Regions from separate parts of the Peribacillus sp. GL_122 genome, predicted to be linked through region 3. Evidence: riboswitches for the same ligand, from Rfam matches in the RefSeq annotation. Region 3 holds a riboswitch; each other region holds the start of a gene.
What was found. Region 3 has a riboswitch for S-adenosylmethionine ahead of AC3ISB_RS22785 (methionine ABC transporter ATP-binding protein). Riboswitches for the same ligand answer to the same signal wherever they lie in the genome.
Positions count from the first base shown of each region.

Region 1: another riboswitch for S-adenosylmethionine. It lies ahead of metK (methionine adenosyltransferase); the one in region 3 lies ahead of AC3ISB_RS22785 (methionine ABC transporter ATP-binding protein).
Region 2: another riboswitch for S-adenosylmethionine. It lies ahead of mtnW (2,3-diketo-5-methylthiopentyl-1-phosphate enolase); the one in region 3 lies ahead of AC3ISB_RS22785 (methionine ABC transporter ATP-binding protein).
Region 4: another riboswitch for S-adenosylmethionine. It lies ahead of AC3ISB_RS25215 (5-methyltetrahydropteroyltriglutamate--homocysteine S-methyltransferase); the one in region 3 lies ahead of AC3ISB_RS22785 (methionine ABC transporter ATP-binding protein).

Region 1 covers NZ_CM174415.1:5,120,153-5,125,144, reverse strand. Annotated here, with positions in the region: gene pckA (phosphoenolpyruvate carboxykinase (ATP)) at 1-547, opposite strand, end outside; SAM riboswitch class I at 978-1,139, shown strand; gene metK (methionine adenosyltransferase) at 1,304-2,497, shown strand; gene AC3ISB_RS24815 (hypothetical protein) at 2,634-2,909, shown strand; gene AC3ISB_RS24810 (gamma carbonic anhydrase) at 3,309-3,827, opposite strand; gene AC3ISB_RS24805 (alpha/beta hydrolase) at 4,038-4,841, shown strand; gene AC3ISB_RS24800 (hypothetical protein) at 4,912-4,992, opposite strand, start outside.
Region 2 covers NZ_CM174415.1:3,371,137-3,376,128, forward strand. Annotated here, with positions in the region: gene AC3ISB_RS16210 (cupin domain-containing protein) at 1-226, opposite strand, end outside; gene AC3ISB_RS16215 (methylthioribulose 1-phosphate dehydratase) at 251-880, opposite strand; gene AC3ISB_RS16220 (2-hydroxy-3-keto-5-methylthiopentenyl-1-phosphate phosphatase) at 877-1,536, opposite strand; gene mtnW (2,3-diketo-5-methylthiopentyl-1-phosphate enolase) at 1,543-2,775, opposite strand; SAM riboswitch class I at 2,882-3,034, opposite strand; gene AC3ISB_RS16230 (pyridoxal phosphate-dependent aminotransferase) at 3,167-4,339, opposite strand; gene AC3ISB_RS16235 (carbon-nitrogen family hydrolase) at 4,439-4,992, shown strand, end outside.
Region 3 covers NZ_CM174415.1:4,702,915-4,707,906, forward strand. Annotated here, with positions in the region: gene AC3ISB_RS22775 (MetQ/NlpA family ABC transporter substrate-binding protein) at 1-232, opposite strand, end outside; gene AC3ISB_RS22780 (methionine ABC transporter permease) at 254-904, opposite strand; gene AC3ISB_RS22785 (methionine ABC transporter ATP-binding protein) at 918-1,940, opposite strand; SAM riboswitch class I at 2,177-2,288, opposite strand; gene AC3ISB_RS22790 (GNAT family N-acetyltransferase) at 2,428-2,895, opposite strand; gene AC3ISB_RS22795 (nuclear transport factor 2 family protein) at 2,994-3,362, opposite strand; gene AC3ISB_RS22800 (hypothetical protein) at 3,397-3,615, opposite strand; gene AC3ISB_RS22805 (amidohydrolase family protein) at 3,862-4,992, opposite strand, start outside.
Region 4 covers NZ_CM174415.1:5,182,259-5,187,250, reverse strand. Annotated here, with positions in the region: gene AC3ISB_RS25225 (MFS transporter) at 1-447, opposite strand, end outside; gene AC3ISB_RS25220 (ArsR/SmtB family transcription factor) at 604-906, opposite strand; gene AC3ISB_RS25215 (5-methyltetrahydropteroyltriglutamate--homocysteine S-methyltransferase) at 1,117-2,220, opposite strand; SAM riboswitch class I at 2,303-2,404, opposite strand; gene AC3ISB_RS25210 (hypothetical protein) at 2,580-3,008, shown strand; gene AC3ISB_RS25205 (glycerol-3-phosphate responsive antiterminator) at 3,174-3,716, shown strand; gene AC3ISB_RS25200 (MIP/aquaporin family protein) at 3,944-4,768, shown strand; gene glpK (glycerol kinase GlpK) at 4,790-4,992, shown strand, end outside.

The DNA of each region.
Region 1 (4,992 bases), 420 kb from region 3:
GGCGTTCAAATGAAACGATGATGAAAGTTTCGGATGCAGTTCCATCAACTTCCGGGTCTGCTTTGAAGTTAGGTGCAGAAAGGATTGTGAATTCAGCTTCGTGACCTCTCAGTTCCTCTTCGTTTGGACGGATGAACAACGTATGGGCGAAAAGGTTATGCCAAGCATATTCATTAACAACACGGATAGGAAGACGTGATGATTCGTCTGCACCAGCGAAACCTTTAAAAACAAAAATCTCTTCTTTTGCTTTTAGGTAGTCAACTACTTTATTATATAGTTTATTGAACACATCTTCAGAAATAGGCTGGTTCACTGAACCCCAATCGACTTTATCTTTAACGGATGCTTCTTCAACGATATATTTATCTTTAGGTGAACGACCTGTATATTTGCCAGTTTCAGCTTTTACCGCACCGGTTGATGTTAGAACGCCTTCATTTCTGCTTAATACTTTTTCGACCAATTGAGGAACTGAAAGTTGAGTTTGCACATTGTTTCCTGTTAATAATTGGTGTAACTCATTAGAAACGTCTACAGAATTCATATATGAGATACCTTCCTTTGTTTAAGTTTTTAGATTACAATTAGTATAACACATTCATCTAATTAGTCTATACTATTTCTTTTAATTTGTGATTATTTTCAGTTGGTTGCGTTAATCATTTTAATCCGGCAGGAACCGATTCAGGATAATCGCATAAACTTTCATGAAGAAAATTTTATTTTAATAGGAAGTAAGTAAGCAATATATGTCTAAAGGGAAAGTCAGGATGTCGTTTCTTTTCGGATGCTCTTTACATTATTATTAATGGCAATTTACAACATTTCTATTCGTATTTTGCATTGTAAACCCTTCTAGGACGTTGTATCAACATGTTTTTTCAAATGAACGCCATTCTGGGTGGAAATGTTCTTTTTAGAAAAGCATTGACAAGTTCCAGCCAGATACGATAATATCTTAAATTGTACGGATTCTCTTATCCCGAGTTGGTGGAGGGACAGGCCCTTTGAAACCCAGCAACCTGCCATATTGAACTTGACTCCAAGATCGCTCGCCGAAAATAAAGCGAAGGTCTTCAAGGAATAGTGGTGATGGTGCTAACCTGAGCAAGGTAAAAACCCTTGAACGATAAGAGTGAAAGGATAGAAGACAGAATGTTAAACCTTTCCTCATTTGCCAGGGAAGGTTTTTGTGTTTTTTAGTAAGTAATTCTGTGTCTATAGTTGAAACTAATGAGGGAAACGAGTTCCGTAAAAATCAGGCTTTTGCCTGCAACATACTAACTTCCAAGGAGGAAATATGATGTCAAAGAAACGTCTATTTACTTCTGAATCTGTTACAGAGGGCCATCCGGACAAAATTTGTGACCAGATTTCAGATTCCATTTTAGATGCTATCCTAGCTAAGGATGCAAATGCACGTGTTGCGTGTGAAACTAGCGTAACTACAGGTCTTGTACTTGTTGCTGGTGAAATTACAACGTCCGCTTACGTGGATATTCCGCGTATCGTTCGTGATACGATTAAAGGAATTGGCTATACACGTGCGAAATACGGTTTCGATGCTGAAACTTGTGCCGTGTTAAGTTCCATTGATGAGCAGTCTGCCGATATCGCAGCTGGTGTCGATAAAGCATTGGAAGCTCGTGAAGGAAACATGTCAGAGGAAGAAATCGATGCAATCGGTGCAGGGGACCAAGGTCTTATGTTCGGATTTGCTTGTAATGAAACAGAAGAGCTTATGCCGCTTCCGATTTCATTGGCACATAAACTTTCATTCCGCTTAGCACAAGTTCGTAAAGATGAAACTCTTGCTTACTTACGCCCTGATGGTAAAACACAGGTAACTGTGGAATATGATGAAAATAACGTTCCTGTACGTGTTGATACGATCGTTATCTCTACACAACATGATGCAGAAATTACGCTTGAACAAATTCAAGCCGATCTAAAAGAACATGTAATCAAAGCAGTCGTTCCAGCTGAATTGATCGATGCCGATACTAAGTACTTCATCAACCCGACTGGCCGTTTCGTAATTGGCGGACCTCAAGGAGATGCTGGTCTTACTGGACGTAAAATCATCGTTGATACTTACGGCGGATATGCTCGTCACGGCGGCGGTGCATTCTCTGGTAAGGATGCTACTAAAGTTGACCGTTCTGCTGCATACGCTGCTCGTTACGTTGCGAAAAACATCGTGGCAGCCGGCCTTGCCGACAAAGCTGAAGTTCAATTGGCATACGCAATTGGTGTGGCAGAGCCAGTATCTATCTCAATTGATACGTTCGGAACTGGTACAGTTAGCGAAGAAGTCCTTGTTGACCTAGTTCGCGCTAACTTCGACCTTCGTCCAGCAGGTATCATCAAAATGCTTGACCTTCGTCGCCCGATCTACAAACAAACAGCTGCCTACGGACACTTTGGCCGTACAGATGTAGATCTTCCATGGGAACGCACGGACAAAGCAGAAACATTAAAAGCACAAGCGTAATCCATAAAAAAGGTGTCCCGCAATTAGCGGGGCACCTTTTTTATGGATTGATTTTGCCTTCTCGGGAATAATTCAAGAAATCCCAAAGAAATTCAACTTACGTGCAATACGCCGTGAGTAAGGGGCGTTTACAAGTTTGTTTGGGTCAACTACGAGTGAGTTAGAGCGGTTTACTCGTGAGTTTGTAACGTTTACTCGTGAATTAGAGCGTTTTACTGAGTTAGAGCGGTATACTCGTGAATTAGAGCCATTTACTCGTGAATTAGAGCGGTATACTCGTGATTTTGTAGCAATTACTCGTGAATTAGAGCGGTATACTCGTGAGTTAGAGCGGTTTACTCGTGAGTTTGTAGCAATTACTCGTGAATTAGAGCGGTTTACTCGTGAGTTTGAAGCTTTACTCGTGAATTAGAGCCATTTACTCGTGAGTTAGAGCGGTTTACTCGTGAGTTTGTAGCAATTACTCGTGAATTAGAGCGGTTTACTGAATTAGAGCGTTTTACTCGTGAATTAGAGCGGTTTACTCGTGAGTTAGAGCAGTTTACTCGTGAGTTTGTAGCAATTACTCGTGAGTTAGAGCGTTTTACTCGTGAAATTGAGCGGTATACTCGTGAGTTTGAAGCTTTACTCGTGAATTAGAGCCGTTTACTGAATTAGAGCGGTTTACTCGTGAATTAGAGCGGTTTACTCGTGAGTTTGTAGCAATTACTCGTGAATTAGAGCGGTTTACTCGTGAGTTAGAGCGGTTTACTCGTGAGTTAGAGTAGTTTACTCGTGAGTTTCAGTACAATACTCGTAACTTTCAGTCAATTCATTTTATTCGTTCGGCCGTTTTATAGTATTGGCCTTTTTCGGCGTATTCACGTACGATGCGTTCCATATCCTGGCGATCTTCTTCGTTGATTTCGCGAATGACTTTAGCTGGACGTCCGAATGCCAACATGTTCGGTGGTATGACTTTACCTTGGGGAACGAGACTGCCGGCACCGATGAAGGCCCCTTCGCCGATTTCGGCTTCATCTAGTACGATCGATCCCATGCCAATCAAAGCTCCTTTGCGGATTTTACAGCTATGTAAAATGACCTGATGGCCAATGGTTACTTCATCCTCGATGATCAATGGATTATTTGGGCTTTGGTGCAGGATGCTGTTATCCTGTATACTGACCTTTTTCCCAATGATGGTTGGGGATACATCACCGCGAATGACGGAATTGAACCAAATGGATGTTTCGTCGCCGATTTTGACGTCACCTGTCACGACAGCATTTTCAGCAATATAAGCGCTTTCAGCGATTTCAGGTTCTTTGCCTTTATACGGATAAATAATCATTTTCAATCATTTCCTTTCCGAAGTGAATGTTTTTATGTATTATTTTAATATACCGTATGCAAATACACTTGGCTATTTATAATAGCAATGTACAACTTGTTAGATTTCTTTTTTGTCGAAAATCACGAATATGGTTATAATTTATATATATTATTTTGACTATCATGGATCGTATACATCAAGTGAAAAGTGAAAGGGGGATTTCGTATGTGGAAATGGGAGACAGAAGGAGACGCAAAGGGCGTCATTGTCATCATTCATGGGGCAATGGAACATCACGGACGTTATAAGTGGGTAACACAAATGTGGCTTTCAGCTGGATACCATGTCGTCATGGGCGACCTTCCTGGGCAGGGTATGACAACTCGCGCCTATCGGGGACATATCGATTCCTTTGATGAGTATTTGGACGAAGTGAAAAGCTGGATAGAAGAGGCTTACGAATATTCGTTGCCGGTCTTTTTACTTGGACACAGCATGGGCGGTTTGATTTCGATACGCCTTCTTCAGGAAGAGGAATGGGACATTGCAGGGGTGATTCTTTCATCTCCATGCTTGGGCCTCGTGACGAAGCCGCGGAAGTTCCTTACAACCATCTCGCATGGTTTGAACATCGTGATGCCTATGTTCAGGGTAGATTCCGGATTGACACCTGAAATGGCGACGAGGAGTGCGGAAGTTCGTGAATCCGATAGAAACGATACATTATATATCACAAAGGTTTCGATTCGCTGGTATCGGGAGCTTGCACAGGCCATGAAGGATGCTTTTGAAGAGATTCCTGAATTTCAGGATGTGCCGCTTTTGGTCATGCAGGGCGGAGATGACCGAATCGTGAATAAGAAGGCGGTTCGTGAGTGGTTTAATTATAACTTGGCCAGTGAAAAGCAATATAAGGAATGGCCGAAGCTTTATCATGAAATCTTCAATGAACCAGAGCGTGATGATGTATTTCAATATGCGCTGAGTTTTGTTGAAAACCGTTTAAAGATATTAGGGTATGTCGTTTGATCAGTACATACTGTCACGATAAATGAAAAAGCTGCCGAAGTTAGATCTCGGCAGCTTGTTTTTATTTGGTTCAGCCTGCGTTTTTAAGCATTTCGTTCGATTTGATGACCGGTGCCCAGAAAGTAACCGGATACATAAATTGGTTTAAATG
Region 2 (4,992 bases), 1.3 Mb from region 3:
GCGCTTTATAGCCTCTTCTTTCAGAAATTTCCGCTATCTCTGATTGGAATGTTACAAGGATTTCCTCCTTGTCAGCATCTGTTAGATCGTATTTTTCCACAAGATGGGCCGGTAATTTAGAAATGTCCCATTGCTCATAAATAACCCCTTGTGTTTCTAAAAACCCTTTTACCTGTTCACCGTTTTCAATAACCTCGTTTGTTTCATGGAATTTGATCGTCGCCATCATTCATACCTCCTCTATGAGTGTTTATCTTAAAGAACCTGCAAACGCCTTTTGTTGATTAAGCAACAGTTGGTATTGAAATAAAAATTCGCAAGCTTCAAGTATTCTTTTTGCTTCGAGTCCGCTTTTACCCCAAACCGTAATGCCATGATTGCGGATCAGCACGGCGCCAGAGTCTTCTTCGACATGTGGCTTGAACTTATCGGATAACAGCGGAATGTCAGCGTGATTATATATGATTGGAATCCGAAGCTCCGAATCTTCCTCCCACCGACCGGTCGCTTTAATGATTTCATGATTACAAAATGAAACCTGGCCTTCATCTCCGTACAATTCTGATATCACATTATTTTCAACTGTATGGACATGGAGTACACAGTTCGCATTTGTTTTCCGGTAAATGACTGTATGAAGTAAAGTTTCGGCCGATGGTCTTAGGTTCGTTTCTTCAACTGGTTTTCCTTTTAAATCCACCAGTAAAAAGTCCGAATCCGTTTGCTTCCTTTTATCCTTACCGCTTGCCGTAATATAAAAGAAAGGGCTTTTGGGCTCGCGGATGGACAAGTTCCCGCTTGTTCCCATAAACCAATCCCTTTCGGCCAGTTCAGCTTTAATATCTGCCAACTCCCGCCATTCTTTAGAATGATTGTTCACGCTTTAACCGCCTCCTGCCGCTTTAAAATGTCAATTACATCAAAAAATGTTTCAAATCCTTGATGTGGAATTCCTTCCCTATCGCATTTTTCAAGCAGTATGTCACGGGCTATGACAAAATCGGCCTGTTTAGCCGCTTCAAAATCCGTTACTGAATCTCCAATAACGAATTTAAAATCTTCCGCACCCGCTATTTCCCTCATAATGGATGGCTTGCAGCAACCGCAATCATTATTACATTGATCATCACAAGCATGTGGCCACTCTATATAAATCTTTTCCTTATCAAAAAATGCATGGTTGCAATAAACGGACTCTGTTGGCAAGATATCATTTAAAAGCGGTGCAATGAAAAAATCCATGCCCCCGCTTACTATATATAAAGGGATGTTGGCTTGTTTCGTATACTCAACGAATTCATAAAACCCTGGACGAATGCCGGCCGTTTTTCTTACATATTGGATGATGTCATCCTTCATGCCACTATCAAGCAGTGAAAACATATCCCCAACTCCTGAAGATATACTGATTTTTTGCTGAAGGACACCGTCTTTCAACGCTTCCCATTCCGGAGGCGCAAATTTTTTCATGATGGAAATGATATTGTCCGTGTTGGTGATCGTTCCGTCAAAATCACAAAAGATGATCGGTTTCATTATTTCTTATAAGCCTCCCCATAACACAAGAGCTTTTTTTAGTGTTTCTTCCTCAGCCGCCGCTTCTGATAGGTCCTTTCCTGCTAGAACGGCTTCCACAGCAGAACGGAAAGCCTTGGCCCCGCCCTCTGCTCCGTCAGGGTGCCCGTGAATTCCGCCCCCTGCATTAATCACGCTATCGAGCCCAAAATCCTTGATTAAGTCCGGAACCATGCCTGGATGAATGCCTGCAGAAGGAACAGGGAAGGCTTTTTTCCATGAAAATTCATCTTTTGTCAGAGCTTCAGCAATCGCCAAGGTCTCCTTTTTTTCTAGTGCGACATTTCCATAAGGGGATGGGAACAAGGATAAATCCGCACCTGATAACCTTACTAATTTACCAAGCAATAACGGATAGCCGATCCCATAAAATGATGAAGATGCCAATGCCCCGCTATATGCGGGATGCGCCATGATCGGCAGCTTGATACGATCATGTTCACTCAAGGCCTGCAATACATCCAAACCATATGTATGAACGTTGAACAATAAAGCATCTGCCCCTGCTTCAGCCGCCTGCTCTGCCTTATCCAGTAATTCAAATGTTTTCCCTGATAGATTGACAGCATATAAAGTTCGGTGGCCAGTGGTTTCATGGACTTCATTCAATATTCTTTTTCCCGTTTTTATTCTATCGAAAAATGGAGTCAGTTCCTGGTCGAAGAGGATCTCATCATCTTTAACTAGGTCGACACCCCCTAATGCTTGTTGCCTCAGTTGCTCATTATGGAATGTCAGGTCCCTTCCTAATACACCTTTAAAGATGCTCATCACCAGGGGCCGGTTAAATACGCCAATCTTTTCCCTTATGCCTCCAATACCAAATTGCGGCCCGGGAAAAGCTTTTTGAATATCACCGACAAAATCCAGGTCGATAAGTTTTATTTCTCCGTCCAATGAAAGTTTGCCGAAGACCGTCGTGAGGATTGCAGGTAAATCAATGGAGAAATTCCCTGCCGGATAGGCAATTTTAATAAGCGAACGGTATACTTTACGATTAAAGTAGCTGTTTGCCCTCTCTTCTTCAGATAGTGGTGTCACCGATACGACGCGCCCCTTATGTTTTTCCAGTTGTTTCTGGACCAAATGTGGCAGGTCCGTCCATGTCCCGACAGTCAAACCTAAGGCGATGCTCTCTGCTTTTTTCTCATGATTTCCATTGAAGTCATGAATTAAATAAGTAGCGACTATCTCGCTCATCTGAATCACTCCTATAACACGTTAGTAAACTCTCGATGTCATTAACCTGAAATGTTCTCAAAATGGCAAAAGCCCCTTCATAAAGAAGAGGCTTTAAAAAGCCATCTTCTTATCTCCCAGCCATTGGCTGCAAGAATTAGCACCGTGCCTTGTGGATTTAAAGAAAATCCGGCGAAGAATTCCGCCCCATTTTACAATGGAATTACGGTCGGTTGCTGGGCTTCATAGGGCTAGTCCCTCCACCTGCTCAAAATAAGAAAACGCTGATATATAAATTGCATTCAAGTATCGAAAGATTAAGAATTTATTTTGTATTCTGACAGGTAATCCCTACTTTGTCAATAAGTTTTAACTATTTAACGGTGAATAAATCGGATACCTCATTCCATCGTTAAAATAAGTTTAATGTACGTATTCGTTCCACAGCCTCTTCAAGCCGTTCTTCGGAAGTCAATAGCCCTACCCTGACGTAACCTTCGCCAAATTCACCGAATCCATTCCCTGCGGCAACAGCTACGTGGGCATGCGTTAATAAATAGTCTGCAAAACTCTCTGACGTAAAACCTTTAGGTACCTTGAGCCAGGCAAAAAACGATGCCGCAGGCGCTTTGACATCCCAGCCGATTGCCCTCAATCCCTTAATGAAAACATTCCTTCGTCCTTCGTACATCTGCACTAACTGCTCTACACAGCTCTGCGAGTCAAGCAAAGCGCTTGCCGCAGCTTCTTGTATCGCCGGGAAAAGACTCACATAAAGATGGTCTTGTAATAGTTCAAGAGCTTCTATTACACTCTTATTCCCTACTGCGAAGCCGACTCTCCACCCTGCCATATTGTATGTTTTCGATAGTGTGTATATTTCTATTCCTACATCCTTCGCTCCCTTTGCCTGGAGAAAGCTTATCGGTTTTTTTCCGTCGAATCCGATCGCACCATAAGCGAAATCGTGGACCACACAAATGGAATGCTCTTTTGCGAAGGTGACGGTTTCATCAAAGAAACTTTCAGTTGCAGAAGCACCTGTGGGATTATTCGGATAGTTCAAGAACATCATTTTGGCTTTATCAAGTACTTCTTTATGTATGTCATCGTATTTCGGAAGAAAATCATTTTCTTCTGTCAAGGGCATGAGTTCGGTCTTTGCCTGGGCTAAAACAACTCCGGAAAGATAATCCGGATAGCCTGGATCTGGAACAAGGATCGTATCACCTGGATTCAATAAACACTGCGGCAGTTCTACAAGACCTGCCTTCCCCCCGAAGAGAATCGCCACTTCACTATTCGGATCCAGCTTGACACCGTATTCTCGTTCATAAAAGACGGCGGCAGCATCTTTTAAATATTGATGCCCCCGGAATGGCGAATATTTATGATTTATCGTTTTTTCAGCGGCAGACTGCAAACTTTTCACGATATGTTCTGGCGTCGGCTGATCAGGGTTTCCCTGGCCTAAATTAATGACATCATGTCCTTGCTCCGTGATCGCATTGACTTTTGCGACTAGTGAAGCAAAAAACTGCTTGGGCAGGTCCTGAAGCTGGCCGGATTTTTCGAATTGCACCATTTATACACCTTCTCTGAAATTTCTTGAAATTCTAGTCACAAATGATATATGTTTATCATAGTCTTGTAAAGTATTTTTTACATGTGGGGGTTTTAAACGATGAAGTGGAAAATAGCTTGTATTCAAATGGATATAGCCTTCGGGCAACCGGATATCAATTTTCAGGTTGCAGAACAATGGATGGAAAAAGCGGCACGCTCAGAACCCGATATCGTCATTTTACCGGAACTTTGGACAACAGGATACGACTTGACCAGGTTAAATGAGATTGCTGATCATGAGGCAGAAAAAACGATTGAATTTTTTAAAACACAGGCACAGAAACACCAGATTCACATCATAGGCGGTTCCATTGCGAAAAAAACAAGCAAGGGAATCTATAACACCATGATCATCATCGATAAACATGGAAATCTCATTAAAGAATATGATAAGCTTCACTTATTTCAGTTAATGGATGAACATCATTTCCTGCAGCCAGGAGAAAAAGATGGTTTATTTACTCTTGATGAAAAAATATGTGCTGGATTCGTTTGTTATGACATCCGTTTCCCTGAATGGCAGCGAGCCCATACCGTTCAAGGCGCCGAAGTTCTATTCGTAACGGCTGAATGGCCAAAGCCGAGACTCGATCATTGGAGAGCCTTGTTGAT
Region 3 (4,992 bases):
TTAAAGCAAGGTTCGGTTGGATATAATCATTGAAAGTGACCAGTTCGATATTAAGCCCTTCCTCTTTCGCTATGTCGACAATGTATTCCCATGTTCTTGTATCCCCGCTGCTGACACCGACTTTTACTGTTTTCACATCATCCGAACCGCCTGATGCACCTTCTTCTTTCCCGCATGCTGCAGACACGATGGCCAATGCCAATACTATGATCGTTAATAAGATTTTCTTCATTTCTCCTACCTCCTGTTATTTTTATCTTCTTCTGATTTTTCTTGAAACAAAATTCCCGGTGGATTGCAATAATTGAACGATGATCACGAGCGCCGCCACTGTGACGATCATCGTCATCGTATCAAACCTTTGATAACCGTAAGCCAAAGCTAAATCTCCGACCCCGCCTGCACCGACGGCACCTGCCATGGCCGTAGATCCAACAAGCCCGATTGTCGCTGTTGTAAATGTAAGGATCAACGAACTGAGTCCCTCGGGAATCAAAAAGCGATAAATGATTTGCCATGTCGTCGCCCCCATCGCCTGAGCTGCCTCGATGATCCCTTTGTCCACTTCCAACAGGGAGTTCTCCACAAGCCTGGCGATATAAGGAGCCGCGTAAAAGATTAGCGGAACAATGGCCGCATTCGTTCCGATTGCACTGCCTACAATCATTCTCGTAAACGGAATAAGTGCTACAAGCAAGATGATGAAAGGAACCGACCGCAATATATTGATGATCGGGTTCAATACATTAAAGACCCATTTATTCTCCAGGATGTGACCCTTTCTTGTAATGACAAGCAGGATACCGAGCGGAAGCCCAATCAATCCGGAAAATACCAATGAGATGGCTACCATATAAAGTGTGTCACCGAAAGCTGTCGACAGCTGATCTGCTGTTATTTCCATTCCCCAAAGCGTATTACCCATTTATCTGCACCTCCTGGACGAGAATCCCCTCATCTTTAATATATTGATAAGCCTTGTCCACCTCATTTTTGTTCCCGGTCACTTCGATGATCAAATTCCCGAAAGGCGTTTCCTGAATTTCAGAAATATTGGCTGATAAGACACTTAAATGAACATCATATTTCTTCGAGATGGTTGAAAGTAAAGGAGTACCCGAAGTAGTCCCAATAAAATTAATTTTCCAAATAATCGGGATATGGGACCCTATGCTTTTTAGGAAACTTTGTGGAATTTCGTCATGTATGACCGTTCTCACGAAGTTTTTTGCAATATCCGTTTGCGGCTTCGCAAACACTTCGAAAACCGAACCTTGTTCAACGACGCATCCGCCCTCCATGACCGCTACCTTATTGCAAATTTCCCTGATGACAGACATCTCATGAGTGATTAGCAGAATGGTAATATTGTATTCTTTATTGATTTTCTTTAAGAGCTGCAGAACTGCACTCGTTGTTTGTGGATCCAATGCCGAGGTAGCTTCATCACACAATAAGATCGATGGATTTGTAGCCAATGCTCTCGCAATGCCGATCCGCTGCTTTTGACCGCCGGATAATTGTTCCGGATAACTCTTTGCTTTGCTTGATAAGCCAACGAACTCCAACAGCTCGCCTACCCGCTTTTTGATTTCTTTACCAGGGGTTCCCGATAAAATCAGCGGCATGGCGATATTATCAAAAACAGTCTTTGAGTTTAGCAAATTGAAATGCTGAAAGATCATCCCGATTTTTTTCTTTTCTGCCCGCAATTCCTTCGCGTTCAATTTGGTTAAATCCTTGCCCCCAACAATCACCGAACCATCTGAAGGATGTTCAAGCAAATTGACCAACCTGATCAACGTACTCTTCCCGGCCCCGCTATAACCGACTACACCGAATATATCCCCCTTTTCAACTGTCAAATTAATGCCCTTCAAAGCCTCGACAGTCTGTTTCTTTGTTTGATAAACCTTTTTGACATTTTGAAACTCAATCATCCAATCTCCCCCCATGCTGTTTATTTGTACGAATTCATTATCCAGAGAAGAGCTTTGCAAAGTTTCATAATGTTAGGGTTGAATTTTTGGAATTTATGAGTAAATGCACCAATAATCCAAATAACCATATACATTTTGAATAAACAAAAGAGGCCTCTTCCGTCATCAGACAGAAGAGGCCTCTTTTAGACATAAAAAAGAGTAAACTCTTAAATTAATTATCTAAGAAAAGCTCCTTCTTATCTTTCAAACTTTCGTCCGTTGGAATTAGCACAGTATTTTTACAAAAGTAAAAACCCGCTGCCGAGGTATCATAGGGCCAAGTCCCTCCACATCTCTTGATAAGAATTAACGTTATATTTAATTATGTCCTTCACTATATATTCTAATTTCTCTAAAGTCAACCATATTTTTTTCGTTCTAAACATTTTCATAGTATAGTGAATTGATGGTTTTTAAATTATATTAATATAATTTTATTTCGTTTTTATAATGTTTTACTCATTCTCCATACAGGGTATTTTTCATTTTCTTCCCTTATCTTCATCATGCCTGATTTCGTATATAAACGAATCGCCCTTCCATTTTCCGGAGAAACCCTTAAATGATATTCGGATACATTAAATTGCCTGAAAAAGTTTTCTGCGTAGTGAACCAATTCCTTGCCAAGGCCTTTACTGCGGTAATCGGGAATAAGATAAAAAAGATTCACATAGCCAATCTCCGTTCCTTCATACTCACGAATTTGAAGTTCCATTTGTCCAATCGGTTCTTGGTCCTTTTCAATGATCACCTGTCCATCCGGAAATTTGCGGACCCGTTCTTTCATTCGTTGCAGATATGTATTTTCATCTCCAAAACCATCTTCAGATCCAAAACTTACAACATAGGAATCTTTCCTGAATTTAATGATAATATCTTTATCTTTGTCCGTATCAATGGTACGAAAGATCAACTTCATTCACCTCTATCATTTTAGTAAAATAGTTTTTAAGCAAGCAAACCTCATTTTACTTACGCATTTTTATGATATTTTTTTCATAAATAATAGGCTTAACTGGGCCCTTTCGTTTTTGTGCCTTGATGAAAAAACATTTGCCACCTTCCATTCGTACATTTCCAGATTGAACTCCTTAAGGTATGTTCCTCTTTATCTTCATCAAAAATCCGGTACGTAGTTAACACGGTATCCTCAGACAATGGATGCATATCAAATTGACTTAGTGTCATTTTCACCGCTCCGGCTCCCTCTTGCCCCAAAAAATCGCTTTTAGACCATATGTTACCCGAACTGCCGAACTCAAGGAAATCATCTTTCAATAATAATGAAAGCTCTTCTGGTGATGTACGGACTTCAGTTTTTAACAATTTCTCCTCCAGCTCATACAAATGCTCTTTTAACAACGAAGATTCACTTTCCATTCATCTTGTCCTCCTTTTCTCTCTAAATAACAAATTAGGAAAATAGCGTATAATTAATACGTCGATTTTCATACGGTGGTGATTCTATGATCCATGCTGTCAAAGATTTTTTATCCAGTTGCTTGCTGATTACCAGTTGGTTAATATTTGCGGTCAGCAGCATTTTTTTCTTTTTTTCGTTTTTAACCGTTTTTGCCATACCTATTTTCTTATTAATATTTTTAACTGGCTTACTTTGTTTCCATATTTCCAAGAAACTGGACTCACGACGGATTTCTAAGTGTTAAGAACAATTTATTCCACAATACTAGCGGTAATTCCTTTTTGACTGCCATTCGATGCGAACTATTCCTTACTAAAACCGAATAATAATGGCCTCAAGAAAGATCATTCCGTCCTACATCACTCCCACAGCCCATCTGCATCATTGAGTCCATAAAAAAAGGAGCTGCAAATGGCAGCTCCTTTTTCTGTGCATACGTTTGTTTTCCCATCAGTGTTATCGTGATAGGGTACCTTGCAGACGATTCGTTTCGGCGATTACTTTTTCTTCATCGATCGTTAAGCAGCGCCTTTCTTTCACGACCATTTTGCCATCGATGTATACATCACATACATCATTTCCGCGTGCTGCATAAAGCAGGTGCGAATAGGCTTCACTCAACGGCTGCAGGTGTTCTTTGTCATATGGGTAAATGGTGATGAAATCTGCTTTTTTACCAACTTCCAGTGATCCTGTATGGCCCATGCCTATCGCTTCGGCTCCCATTCTTGTGGCCATGGCGAGTGCTGTTTGGGCAGGAAATTTAGTGGCATCCTTATAGATTCCTTTTTGCAGTAATGCAGCTGTCCTCATTTCTTCGAACATATCGAAGTTGTTATTGGAGGCGACGCCATCTGTTGCTACTCCCACTTTAATGCCTGCATCAAGAAGGCTGACGACATCGGCAATTCCAGATCCAAGCTTCAGGTTACTGATTGGGTTATGGGCAACGCGAACATCATGCTGTTTTAGTATCGCACGCTCTTCGTCATTGAGAACCACACCGTGTGCCATCACGGTAGGCTGGTCGAACAGACCTAGACGGCGAAGGTGCTCGACAGGACGGGATCCGTAACGTTTTTCGATGTCGAGGATTTCAAAGTCCGTTTCCGATACGTGGATGTGCACCATCAAATCATTCTCTTTTGCAATCCGCGCACTTTCCATGATTGCTTCAGGTGTGCAGGCATATGGGCTATGTGGTGCGACCATGGTAGTCAGGCGGCCATCGGCAAACGTTTTATAGTTTTTTGAAAACATTTCTGCCCCCATGAGGTTCGCTTTTTGGTCTTTTTCGGTACCCAAGCTGAAGATCGTGTAGGAAAAGGCTCCGCGCATTCCTGTTTCGCCTATCGTCTCCATGACAGCACCTGCATCTATTCCATTAGGATTAAACATATCCGAAAATGTCGTGGTTCCCGATTTCATCATTTCCATAATGCCAAGCTGAGTGCTTACAGAGGCGATTTCCGTTGTAAACTGGCTTTCAAGCGGCCATATTTTCGTTTCAAGCCATGGCTTCAGCAGCATATCGTCCCCGATACCGCGTAAAAGGGTCATTACAATATGCGAATGGGCATTCACAAG
Region 4 (4,992 bases), 480 kb from region 3:
TCCGAGAGGTACGCCAATGATAAGGGAAGCTGTAAACCCCATGACAACTGTCGCAATAGAACTTGCTTGTTTATCTGGCGGAGCAAGCTTAGCGGCAATATTCAGAGCGGTGACTACAACCAATCCTGCACCAAGTGCCATGATTATGCGTGCAAATAGAAACGGTCCAAAGCCTGGTAATAGAAAGGCAAGCAGATTGGCCACTACGAATAGTCCAAGGGAATACAACATTAATCTTCGTCTGTCTAAACTTGCTGTTAAAGCCATGAGAATGGGTGTACCGATTGCGTAGACAAGGGAGAAAATTGTAATGAGCTGTCCTGCGGCAGCAAGGGTCACTCCAAGAGAATCCGCAATCTTATCCAAAATTCCGGATATTATGAATTCGGATGTTCCTACTAAAAAACTGATAATCGCTAACATGTAAATTTTCCATGTATTAAGCAAAATAGATTCACTCCTCATTAATGATTATTAATTTTATATAAAGACATATCGCAATATGTTGATATGTATGAATAAAAAAATAAACATATCGCGAAATATCGAAATGTTAGAGAGAAAAATGAACCCAACCCTCTAAGGTACGGATCAGGTTCATTTTCATACTTCTTCTTTCAAGAAATCAGTAATTTTTGAGATTGCCTCTTCATCTCGTTTGTAATACGTAAACTTTCCTATCCGCTCCGTTTTAATCAATCCTGCTCTAAGAAGCATCGAGAGGTATTGAGAGGCCGTGGACTGGGTCATGTTTAATTTTTCCGTAATCTGACTTACGCAAACGCCGGTTTCCTTCATGTCTATTCCCTCATGAGGGGTGAAGTGGAGTTCAGGCGCCTTGAGCCATTGTAAGATTTGCAACCTGGATTCATTGGATAATGCTTTAAATATCTCGATTGTTTTCATACATTTCATTATATCGAGAATTATCGATATGTCAAATAGTTTTATCATTCATCGTTAGTTTCATAAATAGCAAAACTTGATACCGTTATCTAAAGAGTCATTAAAGGAATGGAAATGTATTATTGCAAGAACCTAATCGGCTCCCTTATAAGTGCGGCCGATTAGGTTGTTCAAATCCTGTAAATCAGAATTAAAGTCTCCGCTAAAAAATCATTTCCATACTTCTTTTGCTACATCAACGACGAATTTCAGCTTTTCCCATTGCTGTTCTTCGGTCAGCTTGTTGCCGTGATGGGTGGAGGCGAAGCCGCATTGCGGACTTAAGCATAATTGTTCGAGAGGAACGAAGTGCGAGGCTTCTTCAATGCGTGCCTTAACAGCTTCCTTGTCTTCGATTTCTCCATTTTTTGAAGTGACGACACCCAGTACGACCCGTGCTCCGCCATTTGGAATGTATTCCAATGGTTTGAAATCTCCTGAGCGTTGATCATCATATTCCAAGAAAAATCCATCCACTGTTTCTTTTGCCAATAAAGTTGGGGCGATACGGGCATAGCTTCCTTCAAACGCCCAAGTCGACTGGTAGTTCCCACGACATAGGTGTGTAGTGACGACAAGGTCTTCTGGTTTGCCTTCCAATGCGCCATTAATTACGCGAAGTGCAAGATCGATTAACTGTTCCCTCGTATATTTTCCATCTTTGAACTGGAAATCTGGAGCTGAAAGTCTGGCAATATATACATCATCCAATTGAAGATAACGTACACCTGCTTCATAAAAAGCCTTCAAAGCATGCTGATACGCTTTGATGATATCATTAGCATAGTCTTCAATATCAGGATAGATGTCTTCATTATGAATGCCTACAGCAAATAATTGATTTGGGCTGGGAATGGTTTGCTTGGCAACGGCGCGTCCGTTCACGATTTTGTTCAATTCAATGAAATCGCGAATGAAGGGATGTTCAGGATTGAATGAAACCTTCCCGGTATTGCGAACGTTATATCTCTCTGTTTCCACACCATCGAATGTGAGACCTTTTTCAGTCACATATCCCTCGATGCCATTTAAATGTTCGAGGAAGTCAAAGTGCCACCATGTTCGTCTGAACTCACCATCCGTCACGGCCTCTAATCCAACTTCAATTTGTTTTTCGACAATCCGATTGATTTCTTCGGTTTCAACTTCACGAAGCCGCTCTGCTGAAATGGTACCTTCCTTAAATTGCTTTCTGGCAATATGTAAACGTTCTGGTCTTAATAAACTTCCGACGTGATCGGCCCTGAATGGTGCTTTCGTTAATGTGATTGACATGTTGCATTCCTTCTTTCCTTTTAAAAATAAAAAACCTCTTCTTAAAAATAAGAAGAGGTGTTGGCAGCAAAGCTATATACTCTTCTTATCTTCAAGTTTTTACACTTCTGGAATTAGCACAGTACATGATCAGTCTGTTGCTGAGGCATCAAAGGGCCAGTCCCTCCACCTCTCTGGATAAGAGTTGTCTATTAAATTAATTATGACTATACAGATAGTTTTTATAAAGGTCAAGTATTGAAGGTGGAAGATTTCGAATATACCGATTATTAATATGGGTTGAAAAGTTAACTACATCAAGGAACCTGGCATATGCTATAACCGACGTTCTGTATGAGCGGCAGGAGGGGAATGCAAGGATGAGTACATTCAGTCCATTCAAAAATGGCATACCGATAACGGTAACTGAAGCCATGATAGAGAATATCTTAAGAATGAAATCATATGGTCAGGATATTAAAGTCGAGATTACGCCAAAGCATATAGTGCTTTCCGGAACGATGGAAGTGAAAAAAATGATGTTTAAGAAAAACGTAGCTTTTCGGATTACATTAAAACCGGTTCATGTGGAAAAAAGAACGATTGTATTTGAATTAGTGGAAATGGAACCAATTGACAGGAATTTCATCAACCAAAGGATATTTAACAGACCTCCATTTTTTGAATTTGAAAAAAGAACGATCAAAATGAATGTTAATGCTTGGAGCATCGTGAGAAAAATTCCCGTTGGCACAATTAAATCGTATGAACTCGTCGAAGGTGCATTGAAAATGAAAATTACTTTATGATGGAGTTTACATACATTCTTAGCCGAAAACTATAAAGGGAGTGACAGGTATGATAGTGTTATGGTGACATTGGTCATGAAAAAAATGTGTTTGATAAATCAAGCTCTTTAAAATATACTAAATGACTTGAAGTTTTGAGTTTTTCTGGGAATGAGGAGGATAATGATGGATCAGAAGATTTTGCCTGCTTCAGCAAGCATGAAGGATTTCGAAAGATTTTTAGAAAGTTCCTATGAAATAGGTGTGTTTCTTGATTTGCATATATCACAATTGAAAAACGTAAGTATGATGGCAAAGCAGCATAATAAGAAAATGATTTATCATGTCGATTTGATCCATGGCATAAGAAGTGATGAGTACGCGACAGAATTCATTTGTCAGGAATATAATCCATATGGGCTGATTTCAACTAAATCAAACGTTATATTGAAGGCGAAGCAAAAGGGAGTCATTGCCATCCAGCGAATCTTTTTAATAGATTCACATGCGCTTGAGAAAAGTTATAAGCTGGTGCAGAAAACCAAGCCGGATTATATCGAAGTATTGCCGGGCGCTATGCCATGGATGATAAAAGAAGTGAAGGAACGATTGCAGACACCGATTTTTGCAGGCGGCCTCATACGTACTTCGGATGAAGTCATGAACGCCCTTGATGCTGGAGCGTCGTCAATCACCACTTCCAAAACTGAATTATGGGATATCGTTTAATAGGGGAAATTAAAAAAAATCACAGAAAAATAGATTAATTTTTTACAAAATATTGACAGCGTTTTCATTACCTAGTATATTTTATTATACAAGTTAATATATGTGACGGAGACTAGGAGATTCACAACAGATCTATTCATAATTTATTTTATGAAGATAGTTCTGCTGTGGATCTCCTTTTATTTGTTGGCATGGTTTAAAAATTTATCAGGGGAGGGGTTTTATTCATGACTCCATTTTGGGGAGAAGTGTTAGGTACGATGATATTAGTTTTATTCGGAGCAGGCATTGGGGCTGGTTCATCCTTAAAGGGTTCCTATGCAAAAGATGCCGGCTGGATCGTTATCACGATTGCATGGGGATTGGCTGTTACGATGGGTGTTTTTGCAGTGGGGTCCATAAGCGGGGCGCATTTAAACCCGGCAGTCACAGTAGGGTTTGCGATTATTGGGGAATTTCCTTGGAGTGATGTGCCCGGTTACATCGTTGCCCAAATGATTGGCGCAATCCTTGGAGCAACTCTAGTATTCCTGCATTATTTGCCACACTGGAAAGCTACTGATGATCCAGGAGCGAAGCTTGGTGTGTTCGCGACTTCACCTGCGATCCCGCATACATTTTCAAATCTATTAAGTGAGATGATTGGAACTTTCATCCTTATTCTTGGTTTATTATTTATAGGTGCCAATAATTTTACAGAGGGACTAAATCCATTCGCAGTCGGGTTATTGATTGTCGTGATCGGGATGTCTCTTGGGGGAACGACAGGATACGCGATTAACCCGGCACGCGATCTGGGGCCGCGCATCGCTCACTTTTTGCTGCCGATCCCGGGTAAAGGCAATTCCAATTGGGGCTATTCATGGATTCCGGTCGTTGGACCGATTATTGGGGGTTCACTTGGTGCCGTTTGTTATAAAGCATTCTTTATGGGAGAAATAACAGCAGGATTTTGGTCTGTTTTGGGTGCAAGCCTGGTACTATTGATATTAGCCTATGCATTTGGTAAAAAGCAGTCACATGAATTGGAAAGCAGAAATATTGCCAGTTAATTAAAAGGAGGGGCATACACAATGGAAAAATACATTTTATCATTAGATCAAGGAACAACGAGTTCGCGGGCGATTTTATTTAACGAAAAGGGGGAAATCGTCCATTCCTCCCAAAAGGAATTCACGCAGCATTTCCCTAAACCAGGCTGGGTCGAGCATAACGCCAATGAGATTTGGGGATCGATCCTGGCGGTGATTGCCGGTGTACTATCTGAATCCGGTGT